DNA from 2 places in the Paenibacillus sp. FSL P2-0322 genome. Region 2 is predicted to be linked to the other one. Evidence: riboswitches for the same ligand, from Rfam matches in the RefSeq annotation. Region 2 holds a riboswitch; the other holds the start of a gene.
What was found. A riboswitch is a leader RNA that binds a small molecule or an ion and turns the genes downstream of it on or off. The one in region 2 is predicted to bind ZMP and ZTP.

Region 1 (3,410 bases), 1.5 Mb from region 2:
CTCGCTGCGGTTGCTCGCGCTGTCGTGCTGGACCCGGCGTTGGCCGCTACGCCCGGGGAAGACGCGGACAGCCCAGCGCCGCGCTCGCCGGGCATGAAGTACACGCACTACGCGCCGCGAGGCCGCTTGAGCGTGGTACAAGGCCCGTCGTCCGTTGAGGTGACGGGCTGGATTCGCGCCGCGCTGGCGGAGGCTTCCGCGCGCGGGGAGCGCACGGCAGTGCTCGCGTTTGACGAGCATGCCGCCGGCTACGCCGGAGAGCGCGTCTACACGTTAGGCAAGCTGGACGCGCTCCATGAGGCAGCGCAGCGCCTGTACGGCGTGCTGCGCCGCTGCGACGAGGACTGCGTCACCTACATTTTGTCGGAATCCTGTCCGCCGAAAGGATTGGGAGACGCCGTCATGAACCGCCTGCTTAAAGCGGCAGGTCACCGAATCGTCCGCTTGTAGCTTCTGTCGAATCAGAGCCTCTTATATTAAATTTCTCCTCTCCTCGTCTTGGTATTGGGCACTTTCAGTGTATGCTTGTACTGATTTGCCCCTTGTCCGCATAACGTGTACAAGAACAGACGGATAATGGAGGGATGGAGTATGCTGGCAGCCTCTGCCCATGCCGGGCAGGTTGTAACGATTCTGATCATGGCGGTAGCGCTAGGAATGGATGCGTTATCGCTGGGCGTAGGGATCGGCATGAAGGGGATACGCCTGCGAGACGTGCTGCGCATCAGTACTGTTATTGGCTTTTTTCACATTCTGATGCCATTGCTGGGAATGTTCACAGGCCATTATATGAGTTCTTTATTAGGTCATGTGACGGCCTACTTCGCAGGGGGGCTACTCATCCTTTTGGGCGGGCATATGGTGTATAATTCCTTTAAAGGGGACGGCGTACAGGTGTTGGATCATCGTTCGCCTTTAGGCCTTTTGCTGTTTGCACTTGGGGTGAGCGTTGACTCATTTTCTGTAGGAGTGTCACTGGGTATGTTCCAGAGTGATCTGGTGCTGTCCGTTCTGGCGTTTGGTTTTTGCGGGGGAGCAATGGCGATGTTGGGCCTGTTGCTGGGTCGCAAGGTCAGCCGCAATCTAGGAGATTATGGAGAAGCAGTGGGCGGTGCCATTTTGCTGGCATTCGGCTTTATGTTTATGTTTTGATTTTAGCGTAGACAGTGTAAAATAAATGCAGGATTATAGTAAGGGATTAGAATTATAGTAATCCTCTGTTTATATATTTTTTTAACATACGGGGGGTGAAAACGTTGAAGAATATCTTATTCGTATGCACAGGGAACACCTGTCGCAGTCCAATGGCTGAAGGGATGCTGCGTAAGTTGGCTGCTGAGCATGGGCTAGAACTGGAAGTGCGTTCTGCGGGAGTAGCCGCGATGGAAGGCACGCCGATATCCCGACATGCAGAGGCGGTTCTACGTGATCATGATATATCCGATCAGATCACTTCAACCCCTTTGAGCGACGGGCTTGCCGGGTGGGCGCATCTGATCTTAACCTTGACGCAAGGACATAAACAGCACGTAATTCAGCGCTTTCCCCAAACGGCGGGCAAAGTATTTACGCTTAAGGAATATGTGGAGAACCGGGATGCGGTGTTGAATGATGTACAGGAGTTGGATAGTTTATATGCTTCACAGCAGTTGATGGCTTCACTCGGACAAGAGCTATCGGCGCAGGAGCGTGAACGAATGATTGAATTACACCAACGGATTCCGGGCTTTGATATTTCTGATCCGTTTGGCGGTTCGCGAGAAGATTACGATGTCACAGCTGCGGAAATCCGTACGGCACTGCATAAGCTGCTGGACAAGCTAAAGGCATCTTCCGAATAAAATTGGTATTACTCATCTGTTTTGTACGGAATCTGTTGATTTTCGGCGGTTAATCCGTTAAGATAAGGTGGAAAAATGAGAATCCGATGTAACTGGCGACAAAAGTGGGATTAACCACGATGGAGCATCGGATATACGGCCGGTCGCCTGGGCAAAAGAGCAATTCCACATAGGTGTGGACTGCTCTTTTTTTCATATACAAGTTATGCCAGATTTTTAGCTGAGAGTTGATTCCATTAAAGATTCTTCCATTTTTTCTGCTCGAAATCTGAAACATCGGCTATAATATAGTCAGATTGTGATCAGGAGAGAGTGTGTTGAACTTGGGGCATGAGACCGTGCCTAGTCTCTGAGAGGCTGTTCAACCAAAGGAGGTTCCAATGGTGGAACAATTAGATCATGAGATTCCGCTGGAAGCACAGACCACTTCTGTCGTGCGGGAAATCGCAGAAGCAGCCAGTCTCAAGGCTGGTCGCCTGCTGGTTATCGGCGTTAGCACAAGTGAAGTGGCTGGAAGTCGGATTGGTACGGCGGGAGCGCTCGATGTGGCTCAGCAACTGTTGTCTGGAGTAGAGTCTGTTCGCAGGGAGTATGGCTTTGATGTGGCGTTTCAATGCTGTGAGCATTTGAACCGAGCGCTGGTCGTTGAACGGGCTGTGCTGGAGCGATTGGGACTGATGGAGGTTGCAGCTGTTCCTGTTCGTACAGCAGGAGGCTCTATGGCTACCGTCGCCTATCGTTCTATGAGCGACGCGTGTTTGGCGGCGAACGTGCAGGCTCATGCCGGGATAGACATCGGCGAAACGCTGATTGGCATGCATCTGCGACCCATTGCTGTTCCGTTTCGCCCAAGCCTTCGCTGGATTGGCGAAGCACGTGTGACAGCAGCGTTCACCCGTCCTCCACTTATTGGCGGACAACGGGCGGTGTACAGTCTGGAGCAAGAAGTCGGCGGAAACTGCGATTAGCATTTGGCATGGCGGCATGTTTGTACTAATCTTTTTTGCATTGATGATGAGGTACCCAACAGAGGAGCAGGCGTTTGCTTGTATATCCGACAATTGACTATGGAGAGGGAGTAATCAATCATGATGGAACACCTGCGTAAAAGTGACCCGGCAGTGATGGAAGCAATGGGACTTGAACTGAAACGACAACGCCACAATATCGAGCTAATCGCATCCGAGAACATTGTCAGTGAAGCAGTAATGGAAGCTATGGGCTCCGTGCTGACGAATAAATATGCTGAAGGTTATCCGAACAAACGCTACTATGGTGGCTGTGAGCATGTAGATATCGTTGAAGACATCGCACGTGACCGCGCGAAAGAACTGTTCGGCGCCGAGCATGCTAACGTGCAGCCTCACTCTGGAGCACAAGCCAACATGGCGGTGTATCTGGCAGCTCTCAAACCTGGAGATACTGTACTGGGTATGAATCTGGCGCATGGTGGCCACTTAACACACGGAAGTCCGGTTAACGCTTCCGGCTTGTTGTATAACTTTGCTGCCTATGGTGTACGCGAAGACAACTTCCGCATCGACTACGATGAAGTGCGCAAGGCAGCCT
Region 2 (3,410 bases):
AGTAAACTGCAATTTTTCAACATCTCTTCAGAAAAGTTTTGTACAAAGTTATTTTCTTTCTGTGCTTACAACAGGTGTAGGGATGGGTTTCGTAACTGCAACACGTTTGCTGAGGAGCGGCCTCACTTGTTTAAAGGTCAAAAAGGTTTTCGTATTTTCATCCCAAAGTCGGAACTTCAAAGATTGCAGACTGCTACTTACTGTGATCGTGGTCGCCTTTTGAAGTAACGGTGTCGCTTCATGTGCTTTTTCCAAATTATAATTTGGCACTTTTGGGCTCAAGTGATGAACGTGATGAAATCCGATATTGCCCGTAATCCATTGCAATACTTTAGGAAGCTTGTAGTAAGAACTGCCTTCTACGGCCGCATTAATATAGCTCCACTCTTCATCGTGCTCAAAATACGAATCCTCAAATTGGTGTTGTACATAGAACAGCCAGATTCCCAACATACCAGATACAAAAAAGATAGGTGCCTGTACGAGAAGGAAGGCCTGCCATCCAATAGCCCATGACAACAGTGCATACAAGGCAACGATGGATATATTCGTCACATAGGTGTTCATTTTTTCCTTGCGTTTGGCTGTCTTGATATTAAACCGATAGGAAATCAAAAAAGTATAGATCGGACCTAGTCCAAACATAACCCAAGGATTTCGATATATGCGATAGGCCAGCCGTGTCCATGTGGAAGCCTCTGTGTACTCTTCTACCGTAAGCACCCACATGTCACCTGTGCCTCTTTTATCCAGATTACTGCTGGTTGCATGGTGGATTGCGTGACTATTTTTCCATTGGTGATAAGGGCAGAGCGTAATAATACCTGTAATCGTTCCCACAATGTCGTTCAGCTTGCGGCTTTTGAAGAAGGATTGATGACCACAATCATGAAAAATAATAAATGTCCGTACCACAAACCCCGATGCAACAATGGCAATTGGAAGTGTCAGCCAGTACGAAACCGACAGACTAAGATAAGCAGCATACCACAATAGGATCAGTGGACCCAAGGTATTGATGAGTTGCAGAACGCTGGATTTTGTGTTTATTTTCTCGTAGGGAGCCATATTTTTTTTCAATTGGGCTAATGGGAGTTGTGTCATACTCATTATGATCCTCCTTTAAAATGACGCCTATACCTTGATCCTGTTAGGCGTACATGTTGATCTAATCTCAGTATAAGGTAAAGCCTCTAGGCGCTGTAGTCATAAACGTCAGCTCGGGTATATGACATTTGTCATATAGACAAGTAACACAACCCGTTTTCCAAATGTTCGCGGGTTTCTTTTCTGAGGATTATTTGTTAAAATATAAGACATAATAACGCTGTATGTGACTGGCGAAGTCAGTGGAATGAACCACGAGGGAGCATACAAAAAAAGCGTACCGTTCGCCTGGGAGAAGTATTTGCAGAGGATTCGTCTGTCTTGACGACCTTGTGCAAATACTTTTTTTCGTTTTAAGACCATGACACCCTGTTGATAAATCATGCGATAAATTCAGAGGAGGCACGGACTATGGCTATAATCATGAAATCCAAAGAAGCAGCTGAGCAAGTATATGCAACGATCCGTTCACAGGTAGAAAAAATGAAGCAGCAAGGACACCGTCCCCATCTGGCGACCCTATTGGTAGAAGGCGATCCGGCATCTGCATACTATGCCCGGACCAAGCAAAAAATAGCGGAGAAGCTGGGCATCTCATTTCATCTCCATACTTTTGATCGTCATGTTAGCGAAGCCGAGCTACTGCACCTGATCGGCAGTCTGAACGATGCATCCCATGTACATGGCATTATGCTGGAACTGCCGCTTCCCCAACATCTTTCTGCCTCCGTTATTAAACAATCCATCGCCCCCTACAAGGATATTGATGGAATAACACCTGATAACAAGCTGGCTACCGTAACAGGTGACGCCGGACTATATCCCGCAACACCTCAAGCCTGTATCGAGCTGCTCAAGCATTACGGTCACACCTTGGCAGGCAAAAATGTCACGCTCGTGGGCATCGGGCAGACAGTGGGACTTCCCCTTTTCCACATGTTGCAAAGAGAAAATGCCACCGTTACCGCCTGTCATGCAGGTACGCGTGATATTGCAGAGCATCTGAGCCATGCAGACATTGCCTTCGTCGCAGTCGGATGCCCTGATGTGATTACGCAGGATATGGTCCATCCCGGTCTGATTCTCGTGGATGCAGGAATTAACGAGACACTGGAAGGAAAAATCGTGGGTGACGCTGCTTCAAACGTGGGTGAAAAGGTACATGCCATTTCTCCGGTTCCCGGCGGTGTCGGCACCTTAACGACTGCGATTTTGTACAAAAATCTGCTCAAAGCGATACATCTGCAACACTACTCCAGAGAGGTGGTCTATTCATGAGTGAACTGTCTTGGAACAATTCCATCGGACATTTTCTGAAAGAGGCTGCAAGTGCAGCGCCTACCCCCGGCGGAGGAAGTGTATCCGCACTAGCTGCGGCACTAGGCGCGGCTATGACCTCCATGACCGCCAACCTTTCACAAGGAGAAAAATATGCGCACATCCATGAAAAAATCACGGACGTCATTAGCAGCATGGGAAGATTGTCTACACATTGTGAGGAACTAATGGTCGCAGACATCCAATCCTTTGAACAGTACATGACCGCGCTGCGTTTGCCCAAGGAAACAGACGAAGAAAAGCGCTATCGTACCCATTCCTTACAGACAGCGGTGATCGCTGCCATTGAGGTACCCATGCGCCTGCTGGAAGTATGCCGGGACGGATTATCGCAAGCCTATAACATTGTGGAAATGTCCAATAAAAATGTGATTTCGGATCTTGGCATCGGCGCGATCCTGTTCGAAGCAGCAGCTCAATCTGCCCTGCTTACCGTCGACATTAACCTTGCTTCGCTGAAAGACTTGGATGTCAAATACTCCTATGAGACCAAGACAGCCGCACTCATCCGTGAAATCGGACAAATCAAAGACCAAACCTTGTTGATGGTGCGCAGTCGAATAGCGAATTAGTCTGCTCATAACCGCGTTTAACCTGTTCCAACCAACATATTTCTGCTTACTCGTTAAAAGAAATAGCCTCCAAATCCATCTCTAATCGTGGGTTTGGAGGTTATTTTATTGAAATTCATACATTTTGGAAAACTTTTCTATATTATATACGTCTATGGATAGGGGGATATTCTCGAAGGTATCATTTTTTATCTTATACACATTGATCAGAAATGAGGAAAATCGTATGAAAAGACGGACTCTATTACTCAGTATAATCACGTTATTGTTATTCAGTTCTAACGCGTGGGCGAACGAAAAGGAGTCTACATCCCATATTCGTTCCTATGATTCTGGGAGTCTGATTCAATCCGATGGAAGCTTGTGGCTGTGGGGCTATAATCAATCCGTACC

Region 1: another riboswitch for ZMP and ZTP. It lies ahead of MKY24_RS24615 (TIGR01440 family protein); the one in region 2 lies ahead of MKY24_RS04615 (bifunctional 5,10-methylenetetrahydrofolate dehydrogenase/5,10-methenyltetrahydrofolate cyclohydrolase).

The regions. Positions count from the first base shown of each region.
Region 1 is NZ_CP150243.1:5,571,700-5,575,109, reverse strand. Features, by position in the region: gene MKY24_RS24630 (L-threonylcarbamoyladenylate synthase) at 1-450, shown strand, start outside; gene MKY24_RS24625 (manganese efflux pump MntP family protein) at 592-1,152, shown strand; gene MKY24_RS24620 (low molecular weight protein arginine phosphatase) at 1,257-1,841, shown strand; ZMP/ZTP riboswitch at 1,920-2,001, shown strand; gene MKY24_RS24615 (TIGR01440 family protein) at 2,222-2,809, shown strand; gene glyA (serine hydroxymethyltransferase) at 2,930-3,410, shown strand, end outside.
Region 2 is NZ_CP150243.1:1,009,636-1,013,045, reverse strand. Features, by position in the region: gene MKY24_RS04620 (fatty acid desaturase) at 49-1,110, opposite strand; ZMP/ZTP riboswitch at 1,324-1,408, shown strand; gene MKY24_RS04615 (bifunctional 5,10-methylenetetrahydrofolate dehydrogenase/5,10-methenyltetrahydrofolate cyclohydrolase) at 1,519-2,385, shown strand; gene MKY24_RS04610 (cyclodeaminase/cyclohydrolase family protein) at 2,382-3,017, shown strand; gene MKY24_RS04605 (stalk domain-containing protein) at 3,244-3,410, shown strand, end outside.